One region of the Ruoffia sp. FAM 26254 genome, then DNA from elsewhere that is predicted to be linked to it. Evidence: predicted binding sites of a transcription regulator. Region 1 holds the regulator's gene; the other holds the start of a gene.

What was found. The regulator HrcA, encoded in region 1, represses chaperone genes, less so after heat shock. The targets are predictions, from matches to a motif close to TTAGCACTCNNNNNNNNNGAGTGCTAA.
Region 2: a site for HrcA is predicted at 2,776-2,802, ahead of ACEN3Z_RS09750 (co-chaperone GroES). Genes of this name have one in related genera too.

What each region holds. Positions count from the first base shown of each region.
Region 1 is NZ_JBGQQY010000061.1:1,418-12,195, reverse strand. Features, by position in the region: gene truB (tRNA pseudouridine(55) synthase TruB) at 76-984, shown strand; gene ribF (riboflavin biosynthesis protein RibF) at 1,002-1,961, shown strand; gene ACEN3Z_RS10680 (YitT family protein) at 1,954-2,826, shown strand; gene hrcA (heat-inducible transcriptional repressor HrcA) at 2,957-3,973, shown strand; gene grpE (nucleotide exchange factor GrpE) at 3,996-4,568, shown strand; gene dnaK (molecular chaperone DnaK) at 4,590-6,416, shown strand; gene dnaJ (molecular chaperone DnaJ) at 6,524-7,672, shown strand; gene lepA (translation elongation factor 4) at 7,926-9,749, shown strand; gene ACEN3Z_RS10650 (formate--tetrahydrofolate ligase) at 9,982-10,778, shown strand, end outside.
Region 2 is NZ_JBGQQY010000048.1:331-11,494, reverse strand. Features, by position in the region: gene abc-f (ribosomal protection-like ABC-F family protein) at 1-1,698, opposite strand, end outside; gene ACEN3Z_RS09755 (redox-sensing transcriptional repressor Rex) at 2,017-2,679, shown strand; gene ACEN3Z_RS09750 (co-chaperone GroES) at 2,835-3,101, shown strand; gene groL (chaperonin GroEL) at 3,129-4,760, shown strand; gene ACEN3Z_RS09740 (hypothetical protein) at 5,187-5,852, opposite strand; gene ACEN3Z_RS09735 (pyridoxamine 5'-phosphate oxidase family protein) at 6,048-6,470, shown strand; gene ACEN3Z_RS09730 (DUF1456 family protein) at 6,467-6,955, opposite strand; gene ACEN3Z_RS09725 (RluA family pseudouridine synthase) at 7,056-7,934, shown strand; gene ACEN3Z_RS09720 (hypothetical protein) at 8,537-8,854, shown strand; gene ACEN3Z_RS09715 (replication initiation protein) at 8,888-9,769, opposite strand; partial or broken gene ACEN3Z_RS09710 (ATP-binding protein) at 9,784-10,337, opposite strand; gene ACEN3Z_RS09705 (hypothetical protein) at 10,394-10,708, opposite strand; gene ACEN3Z_RS09700 (hypothetical protein) at 10,709-11,035, opposite strand; partial or broken gene ACEN3Z_RS09695 (IS21 family transposase) at 11,032-11,164, opposite strand, start outside.

The sequences.
Region 1 (10,778 bases):
TATAGAATAGCGGTTATGGTGGAAATTTGATATAATCAAGTGTCGAAAAGATTTTATAATAAGGAGTTAATTATGATAAATGGGATTTTAGCGGTTTGGAAACCTAGAGGCATGACAAGTCATGATGTGGTGTTTAAATTGCGAAAAATGTTAAAAATGAAAAAAATTGGACATACTGGAACGCTCGATCCAGAAGTAGATGGCGTTCTAGTAGTTTGTTTAGGAAAAGGAACTCGCTTAGTTGAATTGCTGATGGACTCACCTAAAGTATATTACGGAGAGATTACCCTTGGTATGTCAACAGAAACCGAAGATGCCCACGGTGAAGTTGTTGACCATAAAGCGGTTGTACAGCCTGTTTCAATTGAAGAAATCGATAAAGCAATGTCAACATTTGAAGGTGTCATTGAACAAATACCACCGATGTATTCAGCAGTGAAAGTGAATGGTCGAAGATTATATGAGTATGCTCGAGAAGGCTTAGAGGTGGAACGCCCAATCCGAAATACGATCATCCATTCGTTTGAACGCGATGGTCAACCCGTGTATAATCAAGAAAGTGGTACTCAATCATGGAAATTCAAAGTAGATTGCGGCAAAGGAACTTACGTTAGAACTTTAGCTGTCGATTTAGGGAAGAAGTTGGGATATCCTGCACATATGTCGAAATTAACAAGATTAGAAACAAGTGGTTTTTCAGATTTTGAGAGCTATACACTTGAAGAAATACAAACGTTAATAGATAATGAAGAAATCAATGATAAAGTGGCTACAATTGAGACAGCATTGAAGCATGTTCCCAAAACTGATTTAGACGATGAATTATATGACAAGGTAAAAAATGGACAAGTACTCTTGAAAAGCGATTTTGAGCAGGATTTTCAAGAGCCAATCGCTTTCTATTATAATGATAAAATTATCGCGCTTTATCGTCAGCATCCAGAAAAAGAACTATATATAAAACCATACAAAATGTTCGTTTAAATGAAAGGAGATTCTAAATGAAGATAGTACACTTAAGTCATCCTTACGATTCAAAAGAAATATCAAATGAACCTGTAGTCATGACTTTAGGATTTTTTGATGGCGTTCATTTAGGTCATCAAAAAGTAATAAAAAGAGCAAGAGAAGAAGCAGAAAAAAGAGGAATTAAACTAGCTCTAATGACGTTTAATCAACATCCTAGAATAGTTTATGAAGATCTTAATTTAGATTCATTTCATTACTTAACAACGAATAAGCGAAAAGCGGAACTAATGGAAGAATTTGAAGTGGAAATTTTATACATTGTTGAATATACATTCGCTTTTGGTACTCAAACGCCGCAAGAATTCGTTGAAAAGTACTTAGTCGATTTGCATACCGAAGTTGCGGTGGCAGGTTTTGATTATACTTATGGAAAAAAAGACATCGCGAATATGCAAACTTTACCCATTCATGCTGCTGAGCGCTTTGATGTCATTGAAGTTGAGGAATTAGCATCACACTTTTCCAAAGTAGCAACGACTCGAATTAAAGAACTCGTTTACCAAGGCGATATGGAGCAAGCCAACCAGGATTTGGGCTATATTTATGAAATATACGGTACAGTTATTCATGGTGAAAAAGTAGGACGTACATTAGGATATCCAACAGCTAATATCAAAGTCCCACATCCGCAACTGCTTCCTGGAATAGGCGTTTATGCCGTTGAAATTAAGATAGGCGATACTTGGCATCTAGGTAGCGCATCTATTGGTCATAATATTACGTTCTACGATAATCATGATTTAACGTGCGAAGTTTACATTTTAGATTTTAATCAAATGATTTATGGTGATAAAGTCAGAGTTAGATGGCATCATTATTTACGTGGAGAATATAAATTTAATAGTGTCGATGAATTGATCGACCAATTGAAAATTGATGAAGATAACACCCGTCTTTATTTCAAAAATCTAGGTGGTGGTCGAGATGTATAAAACAGTGATCAAAAACCTAGCCCTTGTGTTAATCGGGACATTTATCTTTTCAATCGCCGTTAATTCAATAGTCATTCCAAACCAACTTGGTGAAGGTGGCGTAACGGGTATCACACTCTTATTGTTCTATATATTTGACATTAGTCCTGCATTGAGTAACTTTATAATCAATGCGGTTATTATGTTGATCGGTTGGAGGTTTCTCGAAAAGGAGACAATCTTTTATACGATTGTCGCAATTATATCCATGTCATTATTCTTAGAATTCGTATTCCTACCTAGTTTTATTCCAACGAATTCATTATTAGGACCATTAGCCAGTGGATTTTTAATTGGATTGGGAATCGGAATTGTTATTTTAGGACACGGGACGACAGCAGGCGTTGATATTATTGCCTTAATCATTAATAAATATTTGGGCTTGCAAGTTTCTATTGCTTTGTTGATTCTTGACGTTTTGATTGTCATTCCACTAACAATTGTCATCGGTTTAGAAAAAGGCTTACTGACTTTAATATCATTATATATTACAAGTAAGATTTTAAACTTCGTCATGGAGGGGTATAATCCTAAGAAAGCGATCATGGTTGTATCAAATAAACATGATGAAATTGCTGAAGAAATTATGAAGCGAGTTGACCGTGGGATTACAGTACTAAAAGGTTACGGATATTATTCTAAAGCTGAAAAAGAAGTACTATATGTCGTTATTAATCGAATTCAGTTAATTAAAGTCCAAAGAATCATAAATGAGATTGATTCAAATGCCTTTGTAACAGTGACGGGAATTCAGCAAGTTCTAGGTGAAGGCTTCACGTTTAACCGTGACCAATCACATAATATAGAAGAAAATGAAGTAATCTAGCACTCTTAATATAAGAGTGCTATTTTTTTTGATTAATTTCTGTAAAACCCTTGACAATTATCCTAGGAGGATGTATTATAATAACAGTTAGCACTCAGATAACTTAAGTGCTAATAAGTGGGGTGAGAAAATGTTGACACCAAGGCAACAAGAAGTTCTTAATTTAATCATACAACTTTATAGACAATTTGAAGAACCCATTGGCTCAAAAACTTTACTTCGAGAGAGTTACTTAAAAGTGAGTCCTGCAACAATACGTAATGATATGGTCGTGTTAGAACAGCAAGGCTTGCTAATGAAGCCACATACTTCTAGTGGCCGTATACCATCTATTGATGGTTATCGTTATTATATTGATGGGATTATTCATCAGGAGGACAAAGAATTACCATTTCTTGATGATGACGCTAATTTTGAAGAGTTGACTCAAGCGAAACATTATAGTCCGTTACAATTAACACAACTTTGTGCAGATATATTAGTTTCATTGACTGGTTTTACAGCAGTGGTACTAGGGCAAAATAAAGAATCGCATTATTTCGAAGAATTTAAATTAGTACCAATTGATCGGACGCGTTATATTTCTATCCTTATGACAGATAAGGGGAATATAGAAAGCGAGCAAATTGAATTAAAAGTATCACTTTCAAAAGATGATATTACAAAGTTAGTTGAGATGATAAATGATGAACTCAAAGGGGTTGTACTTGAAGATGCCTATCAAAGAATGAAGTTAGGAATACCTTTATTAACTCAACGTTTAACAGGATATCAATTAGATTTCTCTCCGTTGATTGAAAAATCAATGCACCACATAAAAGGACACCGCTATTACATTAGTGGGAAAAGTAATCTCTTTGATTTAATCGATGGACAAACAAGTAGAGAAGCATTGAAAAATCTCTTTGAACTCATTGATGGTTCAAGGGAAATGCATCATTTACTTGAAGAACAAGAAGAAGGTATTAATATTTTGTTTGGTTATGAGTTTTTAGCTGATAGCTTAGCGAATATTAATCTTCTTACTGGATCGTTTGTCAATGAAAACCAAAAAATAATATTAGGATTACTTGGACCTACAACAATGTCCTATGAAAAAGTAATTGCGTTATTAGAAGTGATGATTAACAAATTATCGATTCAATAATATAAATGAAGGAGGGTGTCAATTGACAGATAACGAAAAAAATAACAATGTTGTTGATGAGTCTGTAGAAATTATCGAACCAGAGACATCAGAAGAGACAACGTCTGATACACCCGAAGTTTCTGAAGAAGAAACTCAAGAGGTATCAGAATTAGATAAATTAAAACAAGAAAACGAAGAACTAGATGACAAGATATTACGCCTACAAGCTGAGATAGCTAATATGCGTCGTATTAATTCAAGAGAAAGATCTGAAGCAGCAAAATTTAGATCGCAAAACTTAGCGTCATCACTCTTAGAAGTTATTGATAACTTAGAAAGAGCTCTACAAACGGAAACGACATCGGAAGATGGCGAAGTACTTAAAAAAGGTGTTGAAATGGTTCATAACCAATTCAAAAATGCGTTTGAAAAAGAAAAAATTGAAACAATTGATCCATTGAATGAAGAATTTGATCCAAGCTTCCACCAAGCAGTAAGTGTCATGCCTGCGGGAGAAGGACAAGAAAGTAATCATGTGATTCAAGTGTTACAAAAAGGATATCGAATTGATAATCGTGTCATTAGACCGGCAATGGTTATCGTATCAGAATAAAATTAAAAGGAGAAATGTAATATGGCTAAAATTATTGGTATTGACTTAGGTACAACAAACTCTGCTGTAGCGGTTCTTGAAGGTGGAGAAGCTAAAATTATTCCAAATCCAGAAGGTAACCGTACAACACCATCTGTTGTAGCTTTAAAAAATGATGAAATTCAAGTAGGGGAAGTTGCTAAACGTCAAGCAGTAACAAACCCAGATACAGTAAGTTCAATTAAACGTCACATGGGTGACAATTATAAAGTAACTATGGGAGATAAAGAATATACTCCTCAAGAAATCTCTGCGATGACATTACAATACATTAAAAGTTATGCAGAAGACTACTTAGGTGAAAAGGTTGATAAAGCAGTTATTACAGTACCTGCATACTTCAACGACTCACAACGTCAAGCAACTAAAGATGCTGGTAAAATCGCTGGTTTAGAAGTTGAACGTATCGTTAACGAGCCAACTGCAGCTGCTTTAGCATATGGATTAGATAAAACTGATAGCGAAGAAAAAATCTTAGTATTCGACTTAGGGGGAGGAACATTCGACGTTTCAATCCTTGAATTAGGAGACGGAGTCTTTGATGTTCTTTCAACTTCAGGTGATAATAGCCTAGGTGGAGATGACTTTGACGACAAAATTATCGAATACTTAGCAGCTGAATTCAAAAAAGAAAACGGCATTGACTTAACTAAAGATAAAATGGCAGCACAACGTCTTAAAGACGCAGCTGAAAAAGCTAAAAAAGATTTATCAGGTGTAACATCTACACAAATTAGCTTACCATTCATCACAGCATCAGATGCTGGTCCGTTACACTTAGAAACTTCTTTAAGTCGCGCTAAATTCGACGAATTAACACACGAATTAGTAGAACGTACTAAAAACCCTGTTCGACAAGCATTAAAAGATGCTGGCGTTGACAAAAACGAAATCGACCAAGTTATCTTAGTTGGTGGATCAACTCGTATTCCAGCAGTAGTTGAAGCAGTACGTAAAGAAACTGGTAAAGAACCAAATAAATCAGTAAACCCTGATGAAGTAGTAGCGATGGGTGCTGCTATCCAAGGTGGAGTTATCTCTGGTGATGTTAAAGATATTGTCTTACTTGACGTAACACCATTATCATTAGGTATCGAAACAATGGGTGGAATCTTCACTAAATTAATCGACCGTAATACAACGATTCCTACAAGTAAATCACAAGTATTCTCTACAGCAGCGGATAACCAACCAGCAGTAGATGTACATGTATTACAAGGTGAGCGTGAAATGGCTCAAGACAACAAAACTTTAGGTAGATTCCAATTAACAGATATTCCTGCAGCACCACGTGGTGTTCCACAAATTGAAGTTTCATTCGATATTGATAAAAACGGTATCGTTAACGTAAGTGCTAAAGACTTAGGAACTCAAAAAGAACAAACAATTACAATCAAATCATCATCAGGTCTTACAGATGAAGAAATTGATCAAATGGTTAAAGATGCAGAAGCGAATGCTGAATTAGATAAACAACGTCGTGAAGAAGCAGATTTACGTAACGAAGTAGATCAATTAATCTTTACAACTAACAAAACGTTAGAAGACTTGAAAGATAAAGTATCAGAAGAAGAAGTTAAACAAGCAGAAGCAGCTCGTGATGAGTTACAAGCAGCAATCGACGAGAACGATTTAGAAGCTATGAAAGAAAAACGCGACGCTTTAAATGAAGTTGTTCAAAACTTGACCGTTAAACTGTATGAACAAGCAGCTGCTGAACAACAAGCTCAAGCAGATGCTTCTGGTGAAACAGCTGAAGATGACAGTGTTGTAGATGCTGAGTATGAGGAAGTTGACGACGAAGAGTAATTTTTATAAAATGATTACATTATGATGTTAATTTTTAGCCGAGGGCATCAATACCCTTGGCTTTTTATATAAACAGACTTATGATTATTTCTAGAAGGAGGTAGTTTATGGCAGAGAAGCGTGATTATTATGAAGTGCTTGGCGTATCTCGAGATGCATCCGATGCAGAGATAAAGAAAGCCTATCGTAAATTATCAAAAAAATATCACCCAGATATTAACAAAGATGAAGGCGCAGAAGTTAAATTTAAAGAAGTTTCTGAAGCATATGAAGTACTAAGTGATTCGCAAAAACGTGCTGCTTATGATCAGTATGGACATGCGGCTAATGATCCGAACTTTGGTGGCGGATTTGGCGGTGGCTTCGGTGGTGGAAGTTATGGTGGCGCAGGATTTGGCTTTGAAGATATCTTCGAACAATTCTTCGGAGGCTCAGGTGCTTCGCGTCAAAGTCCAAACGCACCAACACGTGGAAGCGACTTACAATACCGTGTGACATTAACTTTTGAAGAAGCAATCTTCGGAAAAGAAACAACAATTAAATACAACCGTAATGAAGAATGTCATACGTGTCATGGTTCAGGTGCTAAACCAGGAACAAGTCCAGTAACATGTTCTAAATGTCATGGATCTGGAGCTGTTCAAGTAGAGCAAAACACACCATTTGGTCGTGTTATGACTCAAAGAGCTTGTGATGTTTGTTCAGGAACTGGCCAAGAAATTAAAGAGAAATGTCAAACGTGTCATGGTGCAGGAATTGAAGCTAAAGAGCATTCAGTTAAAGTAACTGTTCCAGCCGGAGTAGAAACTGACCAACAAATTCGTTTATCAGGACAAGGAGAAGCTGGTCAAAATGGTGGACCTTATGGAGACCTTTACGTAGTCTTTAGAGTACAACCAAGTGAGGAATATGAACGTGACGGAACTGAAATTTATTATGAATTACCAATTTCATTCGTTCAAGCTGCCTTAGGTGATGAAATTACTGTACCGACTGTTCACGGAAAAGTGAAATTAAAAGTACCTGGTGGTACACAAACAGGTACAAGTTTCCGACTTAAAGGTAAGGGTGCACCTAGTCTAAGAGGTAACTTCACGGGAGATCAACACGTTAAAGTGACAGTTAAAACACCTACAAAATTGTCAGAAAAAGAACGCGAATTATTCCAAAGATTAGCTGAAGAATCTGGTCAAGCGGTTCGTGCGAATAATGAAGGTGGATTTTTTGACAAAATGCGCGACATGTTCGATAAGTAATTTAATGTAAGTATTATTAGGAGGCGACTCAGGCTAGTTATTGTGCCTGAATTGTCTCCTTTTTTTTTTACTAATTTTAGATTAATGAATATCTATTACAAGATTTACTTCTCTTTTAAATTGTATTTTTATGATTAGATAATTAATTAAAAAAAGAGAGCTGGAGCCTATCAATATTCAATGTTTTTTGGTATGATTAAGTGTGAGTATTTTTGTAGGTAAGCCATTTGGCTATAAAGGAAGTGAAGGATTTATGAATATAAATGAAATGAGAGAAAGAAAAAAAAGAATAAGAAATTTCTCGATTGTTGCCCATATTGACCACGGTAAATCGACTTTAGCAGACCGTATTTTACAACAGACCCATTCTGTGGCTGACCGTGATATGCAAGCTCAATTATTGGATTCAATGGATCTTGAGCGTGAGCGTGGAATAACAATCAAATTAAATGCGATTGAATTAACATATAAAGCAAAAGATGGCGAAGATTATATCTTCCATTTAATTGATACACCTGGTCACGTCGATTTTACATATGAAGTTTCTCGTTCATTAGCAGCCTGTGAGGGTGCTTTATTAGTTGTCGATGCAGCTCAAGGGATAGAAGCTCAAACATTGGCGAATGTTTACCTAGCCTTAGACAATGATTTAGAAATTTTACCTGTAATTAATAAAATTGATTTACCTGCAGCAGATCCCGAACGTGTTCAACTTGAAATTGAAGATATTATTGGTATTGATGCATCTGAAGCAGTTCACGCAAGTGCAAAATCTGGAATTGGTATTGAAGATATTTTAGAACAAATTGTTGAGAAAGTTCCAGAACCACAAGGTGATGTGGATGCACCGCTTAAAGCATTAATCTTCGATTCGGCCTATGACAGTTACCGTGGTGTTGTTTTAAACATTCGTGTCATGGAAGGTGTTATACGCCCCGGTGAGCGCATGAAATTAATGAGCAATGGGAAAGAATTCGAAGTTGTTGAAGTAGGAATATTCTCACCATCACCAATTCAACGTGATTTCTTAATGGCCGGGGATGTTGGTTATGTCACAGCGAACATCAAAACAATTCAAGATACCCGTGTTGGTGATACCATCACATTAGCTAACAATCCAACGGAAGAAGCATTGCCAGGATACCGTAAATTAAATCCAATGGTTTATGCTGGTTTATATCCAGTTGATTCAAGTGACTATAATGATTTAAGAGAATCGCTTGAAAGATTACAATTAAACGATGCGGCACTGCAATTTGAACCTGAAACGTCTCAAGCGTTAGGTTTTGGTTACAGAACAGGGTTCCTAGGCTTATTACATATGGATGTAATTCAAGAACGTTTAGAACGTGAATTTGGCTTAGATTTGATTATGACTGCACCTTCAGTAATCTATGAAGTGGTCAAAACAGACGGTGAGACAATCATCGTGGATAACCCATCTATGATGCCAGATAACACAGAAGTTGATAAAATCTTAGAACCTTACGTTAAATCAACGATCATGGTACCAAATGATTATGTTGGAGCGGTAATGGATCTTTGTGAACGTAAACGTGGTAACTTCCTAACAATGGATTATCTTGATGAGTATCGTGTTAACGTTGTATACGAAATGCCAATGGCTGAAATCATCTTTGATTTCTTTGATAAATTAAAATCAAATACTAAAGGTTATGCGTCGTTAGAATATGAAGTGATTGGTTACAAACAATCAAACTTAGTGAAGCTTGATATTCTTCTTAATGGAGAAATTATTGATGCCTTTAGTACGATTGTTCACCGTGACTTTGCTTTCAACCGTGGAAAAGAGTTAGCAAGTAAATTGAAGGAAATCATACCTCGTCAGATGTTTGAAATTCCGGTACAAGCGACTATTGGTAATAAGGTTATTGCGCGTACGACAATTAAAGCTTACCGTAAAGATGTAACTGCCAAATTATATGGTGGAGACGTTTCTCGTCGTAAAAAACTATTAGAGAAACAAAAAGAAGGTAAGAAACGTATGAAGTCTGTCGGTAGTGTGGAAATACCACAAGAAGCTTTCATGGCAGTACTTTCTATGGACGAAGATTAATATATTTTTAAAGTAGACTTCCTTAACGGGTTGTCTATTTTTTTGCCCAAATTGCGTGAATAAGGATTAAACTAGCGTTCAATATAAAATGATAATTTAAGAAACTATTATTTTATATTGAATAAACGAATGATTGAGTATAATTAGTATAAGTTCATTGGTTATAAGCAATTGATAACGTTTTTCTATGATATACTAAACTAATTAAAACTACGAATTTAGGAGTGATTATTTGAGTCAATTAACAGATATAGATATCGCAAAGCAATCTGATAAAAAACCAATAAATGAAATTGCCAAAAAATTAGGTATATCCAAGAAAGAGTTTATACCTTATGGACATTATAAAGCCAAAATTGATGTGAATATGAATAAAGAAGAATTTGAAAAAAATAAAGGAAAACTCGTTTTGGTTACAGCTATATCGCCAACACCTGCAGGTGAAGGGAAGACAACTATGTCTGTAGGCTTAGCTGATGGTCTAGCTCAGATCGGTAAGAAATCAGTCCTGGCACTAAGAGAACCTTCCCTAGGACCTGTCTTTGGGATGAAAGGTGGGGCAGCAGGAGGCGGTTACGCGCAGGTAGTTCCGATGGAAGATATTAATCTGCATTTTACAGGTGATTTCCATGCAATTTCTTCAGCACATAACTTAATCTCTGCATTATTAGATAATCATATTCATCATGGAAACTCTTTGAATATTGATACGAGAAAGATTCCTTGGAAACGTGTCGTAGATATGAATGATCGTCAACTCCGTCATATAGTTAATGGATTAAATGGCTCAACTAATGGGGTTCCACGAGAAGATGGCTATGATATAACAGTGGCTTCAGAGATTATGGCCATCTTTTGTTTATCTGAAGATTTAATAGATTTGAAAGAGAGAATCAGCCGAATCATTGTGGCTTATACTCATGATAACCTACCTGTAACTGTCGATGACTTAAAAGGTTCTGGAGCAGTTACGGCGTTATTAGTCGATGCCTTTAAACCAAATTTAGTTCAAACACTAGAGAATACCCC
Region 2 (11,164 bases), on a different contig from region 1:
ATAAGTGAACTGGTTTTGAGACATTTCCTTATTAGGAGTGGCCTCGTCCTGACTATCTTGCTCACGTAAAGCTTCGATTTCCTCTAACTCACGTTTTTTCTCAATATAGTAATCATAATCACCTAAATAAAGCGACGCGCCATCAGGTGATATTTCCAAAATGTTGGTCGCAATGCGGTTAATAAAATAGCGGTCGTGCGACACGAACAGTAGCGTGCCGTCGTAATCAATTAACGCTTCTTCCAGAACTTCCTTACTATCAATGTCTAAGTGGTTGGTCGGCTCATCTAATAACAAAGTATTGTCATGATCGGTCGCCAGCAGTGCCAAGCTCAGGCGGGCCTTTTCGCCACCACTCAGCATCGACACTTTCTTCTCAACCGTCTCGCCACTAAACAAGAAACTCCCTAAAATCGAACGCACTTTCCATTCATCGGTTGTATCGTGCGCTTGCCACAGCGTCTCCAACACTGTTTGATTTCCATCCAACTGATTCACATTTTGGTCATAGTAACCAATATCGACATTACTTCCGAGAATAACTTCCCCAGAAAGCGCAGGGATTTGTTGTAAAATAGTCTTCAAGAAAGTCGTCTTTCCGACCCCATTCGGCCCTACAATCGCAATCGCATCTTGGCGACGCAAGTCCATATTTATAGTTTTAGCAATCGGCTCTTCATAACCAATCGTCAAGTCGCGCGTTTCAATCACACGGTTTCCGCTGTCGCGACTTGCACTGAACTCAATTCGCGGTGCTCTCGTATCTTGCTTCGGTTTTTCGATACGGTCCATTTTTTCTAATTTTTTCCGGCGACTCTGCGCACGTTTCGTCGTAGACGCTCGGACAATATTTTTTGCAACAAATTCTTCCAATTTCTCAATCTCATTTTGTTGCTTCTGGTATTCTTTCCACTCTTGTTCCATGCGCAATGCTTTCTCTTTTAAATAAAAATCATAATTCCCTTTATACGTATGCAACGTATTGTTACGCAACTCGAGGACTTGATTGGCCACCCGATTTAAAAAGTAACGGTCATGCGATACAATCAACAGCGCACCCCGGTAACCACGCAAGTAGCCTTCGAGCCAGTTGAGTGTCTGCATATCCAAGTGGTTAGTCGGCTCATCCAAGATTAAAAGATCATAAGACATTAGCAAAATACGCGCCAAAGCGAGTCTAGTTTTTTGCCCACCCGATAGCGATTCAACAGGGCGGTCGTAATCTTCCTCATAAAATTGAAAGCCATGTAAGACCGTCCGGATTTCCGACTCAACCCCATAGGCGTTCGATTCTGCCAACTGTTGTTGAATCTGATCATAGGCACTTAAGGCATTTTGATATTCCTTCGATTCCCAATCCTCACTCAACTCAGCCACTCGCTCAGCTGCCACCTCCGCCTTTTCGCGCAAGGCCAAGGTATCCGAGAAGACATGTAACATCTCCTCCCAAATCGAGCGGTTTGAATCAATCGATACATGCTGCTCTAAATAACCCACCCGCAAATCGCGTGAGCGTGTAATTTCCCCTGCAGAAATCGGTTCTGTTTTCATAATTTGACTTATTAATGTCGATTTTCCCGCACCATTTCGCCCAACAAGAGCAATGCGGTCATTCGTTTGGATATTAAATGAAACTTTCTCATACAGCGTCACATCAGCAAAGCGACGCGCAACGTCATTAGCTTGTAGTAAAATCATTCGATGACTCCTTCTATTTGAACTCTTAATTATTATAGCCCACACACACCTATTTAACAAAATATAAAATAATAAAATGAAATTCCTCACCCAACCACCACCATATTCGAATTAATGTACATTTTGCATAATATTTCACATAAAAAGCTTTATTCTCACTATAAAATATATTAGAATATAAAAGTTAGGCTAAATAGGCTCGGAGTTCACAATAAATGTAAACCCTCGAAGGTTACATTTGGACAAATTTTGTGAAGGAGTGCTATAATGAGCATGACTTAAAAATTAGATATAGATAAACCTAGGAGGAGGCAATTTATGGCAAAAGAAATACCAAAAGCGACTGCCTTGAGATTACCCATCTACCATAGGTATTTACGATTCTTGCAACATGCAGGGAAAAAGCGCATTTCTTCAACGGAATTAAGTGAAGCTGTAAAAGTAGATAGTGCGACCATTCGTCGTGACTTTTCATATTTTGGGGCATTGGGGAAACGTGGTTACGGTTACGATGTAGATCACTTATTAGACTTTTTCTCGCGTATTTTAAATCAAGATCGCTTAACGTCGGTTGGTCTGGTTGGTGTAGGTAATTTGGGAAATGCACTGATTAACTACAATTTCCGGAAGAATAGCAATGTTCGAATTGGAGCCGCGTTTGATGTAAATACTGACATAATTGGAACAATTCAACGTGGTGTCCCAGTTTATTCAATGGATGAATTGGAAGAGCAAATCGAACAACAACAAATTGAAATTATTATTTTATCAGTCCCACAAGACGTCGCAGGGGATATAGTGAACCGAATTATCGAGGCGGGAGTGAAAGGAATCATGAACTTCACGCCACTTAGATTTGATGTACCGCGCAGCGTTCGTGTTCAAAATGTGGACCTGACGAATGAACTACAGACACTCATTTACTTCATTGATAGTAATAAGGATGATGCAGAGGATTTCTCTGATTTTGAAAAAAAATAATTGTAAAGCACGCCAAAAGGTGTGCCTTTTTTTTCGAAAAAGATAATTCTATGACTTGATTTTTTGACCAATTTAGACTATTATAAGATTAAACCATTAGCACTCAAATAAAACGAGTGCTAAATATAAAAATAAAATCATTTGGAGGGTATAATATGATTAAACCTTTAGGAAAACGTGTTGTTATCAAAGTGGCAGAAACAGAAGAAACGACAGCAAGTGGTTTCGTATTACCAAGTTCAGCCAAAGAAAAAGAACAATACGGTGAAATTGTGGCAATTGGACCAGAGATCGAAGAAAAAGATGGCGTTAAAGTTGGCGACACAGTGTTCTTCAAGAATTATTCTGGAACAGAAGTTGAACATGGCGAAGAGTCATTGATGATTATTGAACACAAAGATTTATTAGCAGTCTTAGCATAATATCGAATTTAAAGGAGAGAATATTATATGGCAAAAGATTTAAGATTTTCAGAAGATGCACGTGCAGCTCTACTACGTGGAGTTGATATCTTAGCAGATACAGTTAAAGTAACATTAGGGCCAAAAGGGCGTAATGTAGTATTAGATCAACAATTTGGATCACCAACAATTACAAATGATGGTGTAACAATCGCTCGCGAGATCGAATTGGAAGATCGCTTCGAGAATATGGGTGCACAGTTAGTCATGGAAGTCGCTTCAAAAACGAACGACATCGCCGGTGACGGGACAACGACCGCAACATTATTAACTCAAGCAATCGCTCGTGAAGGTATGAAAAATGTGACTTCAGGTGCAAACCCAGTTGGCATCCGTCGCGGAATCGAAATGGCAACACGTGCAGCGGTTGAAGCTTTACAATCATTATCTCAACCCGTTTCTTCAAAAGAATCGATTGCACAAGTCGCATCAGTTTCTTCAGGAGATGAAAAAGTAGGGGAATTAATCGCTGACGCAATGGAAAAAGTTGGCCAAGATGGTGTCATCACAATTGAAGATTCACAATCGATTGATACAGAATTATCAGTGGTTGAAGGAATGCAATTTGACCGTGGTTACTTATCTCAGTACATGGTAACTGACAATGAAAAAATGGTTGCAGACTTAGAGAACCCATATGTATTAATTACTGACCGTAAAATTACAAACATCCAAGATGTACTACCTTTATTAGAAAGTGTTATGCAAACAAGCCGTCCATTATTAATTATCGCAGAAGATATTGAAGGCGAAGCATTACCAACACTAGTATTAAATAAATTACGCGGAACATTAAATGTGGTTGCCGTTAAAGCACCAGGATTTGGTGACCGTCGTAAAGCAATGTTAGAAGACTTAGCGATTCTGACTGGTGCAACAGTAATTTCAGAAGAATTAGGCTTTGAGTTAAAAGATGCAACACCAGACCACTTAGGTACAGCTGGTAAAGTTTCAGTAACAAAAGACAGCACAACCATCGTTGAAGGTGCTGGATCTAAAGAACAAATCGAAAACCGCGTTGGCTTAATCCGCGGACAAATCGAAGAAACAACAAGTGAATTCGACCGTGAAAAATTACAAGAACGCCTAGCTAAATTAGGTGGCGGAGTAGCAGTCATCAAAGTCGGTGCTGCAACTGAAACAGAACAAAAAGAAATCAAACTACGTATCGAAGATGCATTAAACGCAACACGTGCCGCAGTTGCTGAAGGTATCGTAGCAGGTGGGGGAACTGCACTTGTGAACGTTCAAGACGCAGTGAACGCACTTGAAGCAGAAGGCGACGAAGCAACAGGAATCTCAATCGTTGCTCGCGCACTTGAAGAACCAATTCGCCAAATCGCTGAAAATGCCGGCGCAGAAGGTTCAGTCGTTGTGTCACAAATCCGTACGTCAGACAAAGGTATCGGCTACAACGCAGCCACAGGTCAATTCGAAAACATGATCGACGCTGGTATCGTAGACCCAACTAAAGTAACACGTACAGCCCTACAAAATGCAGCCTCAGTTGCCGCATTACTATTAACAACCGAAGCAGTTGTTGCAGACATCCCATCAGAAACACCAGACATGGGAATGGGCGGAGGCGGCATGGGTGGCGGAATGCCAGGCATGATGTAAGCTGAAGCTTAAGAAGTAAGATAATTTAATATAAAATGGCCTCCCGGCTTACTTTATCTCAGTGATGAAGTAGGTTGGGAGGTTTTTTGAGTTTTCAGTGAGCTTTCTTGAAAATGCGGGGCGTCGTGATCCGACTCGACGTACCGCAAATGAAAATACGGAGTGTCGTGTCACCACACGACGCCCCGCAACTAAATTTCCATAGCGTCGTGATCCGACTCGACGTACCGCAAATGAAAATACGGAGTGTCGTGCCACCACACGACGCCCCGCAACTAAATTTCCGTAGCGTCGTGATCCGACTCGACGTACCGCAAATGAAAATACGGAGTGTCGTGCCACCACTCGACACCCCGCAAACCAAAATCCACACAAAAAAACGCCGACCCAGGAAACATTCCCAGATCAGCGGTTCTCACCTAAACTCTATTCACTTTCATCATTGCCAAACACAGTGCTGCGATTACTATTATTACTGAAATCGTAATTATAATAATCATTACTTGGAGTTTCTTCTTCTGGTAGAGAACCTTCATCAATGGGCTCTTCGTAAGAAGGTTCCTCATATGAAGAATCTGGTTCCTCGTAAGACGGCTCTTCGTATGAAGACTCCGGTTCTTCGTAAACAGGCTCCTCATAGACAGGTTCTTCATACACAGATTCTTGTGCAGCGTCTATCGCTTGTTGCACTGCAGTAGCGAATAAGTTAAAGTCGCTGACACCATCGTAAGTTGGCAGTCCGTATTCAATCGCCAAGTTATTCCAGTAAATTAACTCATCTTCTGTATAATCTAGCTCTTCTTCGGCCACTTCAATCGGTAAGTACACCATTAATTCGGGATCTGGCACAAAGATTGCCATCCCAAGTTTGACCTCGTCTTCAGTGTTCGTCTCCACTTCAGAAACTTTTTCAGTCTCAACTGCTGATTCAGAATCTGTTTGTATTTCTGCTTCTTCATTTTTATTACCATTTCCATCTTGGACGGGTTCGTGTACGTAGCCCTCAGTTCTCCCAGCTGGTGGTTCTGAGTCCAAGTACCCACACCCGCCTAGTATAAATAAAGAACTAAATAAGATTAATTTTTTCAACATTCTTCCCCCTATGGTCAGACCATATTCATTCATTAATATATCTAATGTACAGTTATCGGTAATAAAAAGCAATATCCACTTGAAAATATCATATCCTCTTCACATTTGTGTTACATTTCACCTATATAAAATAATTTTATAAAAGCGAATCCATATGCTATAATAAAAGAAAATAAAGAGCGAAGGAGTGTTAACATGGAAGTAAATGATATTATGCAAATTCTGGAAAAAGATATGAAAGTTGCTGTCTTTGCAACGGTGGACGAGAACGGAAAACCGCATGCGAGACATGCCCATATCGGCGTTGCTAACGAGCAGGGCGTCTTTTTCATGACCAGTCCCACGACGGATTTTTATAAACAACTTAAGCACAATCCAAATATCGCTATTACCACAATGTCTGAAGAAGGCTATCTCGTTCAAGTGATCCGAATCGAGGGAAAAGTGCGCCAAGTTGGGAAAGACCGCCTTCAGGAACTGCTTACGAACAATCCATATGTTGAGCAAGTGTATCCAGATGACGACATTCGCCAAGGCATGCAAGTTTTTCATTTATACGAAGGCGAAGGCTTCTATCACAGCATGTCTCAAGGGCACAAGTACACTTTCGAAATCTAACTTCGGTAATCAATCGCCAAACCTTTGAGGAAATTACGCGCATACCGGTCGCCGCAGGGCTTATAATTGCGGTGGCCTTCTTTGCGTAAAACAGCACTTAATTCGCTGTTAGAAAGCTCAACCCCTGCCAAATTTAAAATGTCTAACATATCCTCACTCGTTAATTTCAACGCAATCTTCACTTTTTTCAGTAATAAGTTATTCGCGTTTTGCGAGTTTAACTCTAATGCTGGGCCACTGGCACCGTCTTTTACCCCACGTTGTGAAATAATTAAACCATTTAAAAAGCGTTCGAAAGCTGCATCACTTAAATTCTCTGCATACTCATTTTCAGCGAGTCTGTCTTCGTTAGGTATTTTATCTAAGAAAGCGAGTAATTCTGCTTGGCTAACGGCCAAACCACCCATCTGGAAAATAATTATCATGTCCTCGTCCTTGATGTCGAGGGCGTAACGCAAGCGGGTTAATCGATCATTATTATTCATTTAATTGCCTACCTTTCATCTTGTAGGGTGATTATACCAAACTTTGGCGTATTTTTCTGCTATACTACAAAGATAAGAAGTAAATGAAAAGGTGAGTTGAATGAACAAACATATGACCTATTACACAGCCGAAGAAGCAACCGAATTACTCAAATTTATGATCAACCAATTAGCACCAAAGAGTCGCAACAATGTTAAATCCATGCTAGCGCGTGGGCAGTTCTTTGTCGATGGAAAAGCTGTCACACAATTTAATCATCCATTGAAGAAAGGGCAAAAAGTCGGCGTTTTATCCAATGAAGGAGCGAAAAAGACCGCTGCGCTTGAAGGCGTAAAAATCTTACATGAAGACGATGACCTCATCGTGATTGACAAAGAAGCGGGTATCCTATCCGTAGCTGGCAGAGACTACGCAGAAGATACAGCCTACCGTCAAGTCACAAAATACGTGCAAGAAGGCAACCGCCGTAACCGCATCTTCGTCGTGCACCGCCTGGACCGCGACACATCTGGCGTCATGATCTACGCTAAAACCGAAGAAGTTAAAGAAAAATTGCAAGAAAACTGGCACACGATTGTCAAAGAACGCATCTATACTGCGTTGGTTGAAGGCGTCGTTCGCAAACCCCAGGGGAAGATAGAATCTTGGCTAACCGAAAGTAAAACGATGAAAGTCTATTCAAACGACTACGATAACGGTGGCAAGCACGCAATTACCCACTTCAAGAAAAAGCAAAATAGTGCGAACTATACTTTATTGGAGGTTGAACTTGAAACAGGACGCAAAAACCAAATCCGTATTCATATGGAAGACATCGGCCACCCAGTTGCCGGCGATAAAAAATACAGCGCACGAACGAATCCGCTGAAACGCCTCGGCTTGCACGCAACTACCATCGCCTTCACTCACCCAAGTACAGGAAAAGTAGTGAGATTCACATCCCAAGCACCAAAAAGCTTCCTAAAGCTATCAAGATAAAGAAAAGTCATCCGACAGGGTGACTTTTTTCGATTTGATCAATAGAAAAGGGCGTCGAGCACCGGCTCGACGAACCGCAAATCGACATGCGGTTCATCGTGTTAGCGCACGACACTTCGCATTTTAAAATACGGTACGTCGTTCACACTCACGACGCCCCGCAAATTGTTTACAGGCAAGTTAAAAAGCGTTTATTTATATAAGAGAAGTTTCTTTAGTTTCTTAAAAATCTGTATTATTATAATAATGATACATTATTACTTAAAAAGATCGAGGTGCTAAGTGACAACAAAGCTTTTATTAGTAATAAAGAACCCGAACCAGGATTTAGAATTGGCGAAAAATTATATCGAAGGTAAAAATCATGATGATTTTTTTATAAAAAATTCCTTGCTATACTTTAATGTATGTCGAGAAAATCAACTCGATAAGACCGATGGTTAGGGAATGATGACGATTTATGTGATAGGTATTTTCAAAGAAAGGAGTAAAATATTCGCGATTAAAATCAAAATTTATCAGTATCATCGGTAGTTTGATTGAATTTGGAAACTTGGTTGGATTTATATGATAATAATGGTAAGAAAAGGAGAGCAATGACTATGAATAGAAAAATTAGTATATTAACAGTTGTATTACTTAGTTTAAACGTCTTATTAGATCCAATAGTAGCGATCAGTACAGTTTATGCTCAAGAATCGACTGTTGAGACTAGTGTGAGCACAGAATCAGTACCCGAAGAGACAATTATTGAGGAAGTGCCAGAATCAATTCCTGAAGAAGTCTACGAAGAACCTACAGTAGAAGAAACATTACCTGAGGAAGTTCCCGCTGAGCCTGAAAGCTCAAGCGAAGTACCTGAAGAGGTACAAGAGGAGCCAGAAGAGGTTGAAACTGAAGAGTCTGTAGTGACCCCCTAAATCCGGAGATGGATTTAGAGGGTTTATATACGACTATTCTTTAATCGGTTTCATCAGACATATGAGCAATTTTTTTAAGTAAGCTTCGTATTTGTCAGTACCTATCTCTTTATTTTGTGATGAATTTGATACTTGTTCTAACGTGTTCGATGATTGTTCTACATACCATCCTGGCACTATATCTTTATTTTTATGTTGCTTATTATCGTATTTTTTAGCAATCCATCTTTCGGATTGTTCGCGTTTCCACGTGAACGCGTATCCTGTTACTGGTGTTCCTCTGCTGTTACTTTTTAACTTTTTAACTTTTAAATCTTTAAAAAAAGCCGATAGCTCATTCATAACTACTTTTATTATATTTTTGTCAATTTCACTTGGTGTGTAGTATATTGGTGTACCTAATAACAATTTGAATTCGCTAATTTTAAATTCTCTTTTTCCTATTGTTTCCCACTGTTTTAGCAGTCGATAGACAGTTTTAGCATACTTTGATCGAATGGAAGTGAATTCTGCTAACTCGTACGAAGTAAACTGCACATTTAAATGATTTAAAACATATTCAAACTCTTCTGTAACTTTCACAATCATACTCATATCACTCAGATCTTTATTCCATTTCACGCGAAAGAGACGAAACGGTGCCATCACTTCTAAAGAGTTATGTGTACGTTTAACGTACTGAATTTGAGTGATTTTATTTACTAAATCTTCGATTGTTTTTTTAAATCGTTTATTATGCGTAATTGAATAATTTGCTAAATCAGCGAGACTATGTTTTGTGAATGTTATTTCGCGCGTATTAACATCACGTAATTTCGCGATAATCGAAAAGAAAAAATTCATTTCTTCGCTTGTCCAGTTCTGCATTGATATTGCGTTCAAATCATTGTGATATTTAACAACTTCTTTACTCATTTAAATCCCTCTTCTTATGTTTTTCGATTATAGCTGCTAAATTCAAGGTTGGAGGTGATAATAATGCTTTTCTGCTCATACCAGTCACTAATAAGTTGGAAGAGTAATTCTGAGCCATTCTTCGTAAACGGGACGTATCCCATCTCATCTAGAATAATTAACTTCACCCGTCTGAATTGTTTTTTGAACTGCTCGAGTTGTTTTTCTTGCCAAGCCTTTTCTAATGCAGCACTAACTCACCAACACGCCAGAAGCGCGTCTCAATACCGTTTTGACAAGCTTTACGGCCAAGTCCAATCGCTAAATGGGATTTCCCAGTACCAGGCGCCCCGATACAGACTAAATTTTGTCGAGCATGAATAAATGCGAGCGACACCAACTGTTCCCTAGTATGACTATCTGGCAGTCGAATGTGCGGGTGCCAATCATACATTTCTAAGGTCTTCGTATGAGTAAATTTTGCCTGAGCTATTAATCGGTCGATGCGACGGGCTTCTTTCAACTCGACTTCAAGGGTTAATAGCTGATATAACCATTCTTCTTTCGTTGGTGCCTCAACAGTCGACATTAATTGAGCGATACTGGGTAACCTTAATTCTTGACAAAGCGCTTCAATCGTTTGGCTCATGAGGTGACCTCTTGGTTTGAGGGCACTGTTAACGCGTCATACGCCAGCCAATTCACATCACTGATACTCTCTTGCATCTCTTGTCCCAGTAGTTCATAAAAATTTTTATTGATCTCGATCAGTGAATGGTGGACAAGTAAATGGATTAACTGATCAATCCGTTGGTAAAGTAAGCGCAAATCATCGATCCCTAAGTGAGCTTGAAGTCTCCCTGGTAAATATTTCCAATACCTTGAGTAGGGGATTTTGGCCAACCGCTGTTTCCAGTCTTTTAAGATGTCCATCCAAGGAATTGCCCGCTGCTTATTCATCTAAGGTCGATAATCTTCGGCCAGTATTTCACCTTGAGGCGTTAAGATACGGTAACGATTCCAGGTCAGATGACCGACTAATCTTGGATGACGACGCGCATTTAATACGTGAATCCGTGTTTGACCCAATGTGATTTCATTCAATTTGTTAGCTTGGAGTTCGACTTCTTTGAAAACTGGATAAGCTTCATCCGGTAAAGCTAAACACGAGTATTGCTCGGTCTGCCATAATGCCTCAATTCGAACACCTTTTTCATAATGAATGGCTTGTCTCTTATCACGTAACGTCTGTTCAAGTTCTTGATTCAATGCGTGATAAGAAGTCATGCGGGGGAATCCGAAAAGAAATTATAGCGGACATACCCCACCTTGTTTTCGACGCTGCCTTTTTCATGCCCACTGGCTGGATTACAAACTTGAACCTCAAACCCATAGTGTAACGTGAAGAGTTGAAAT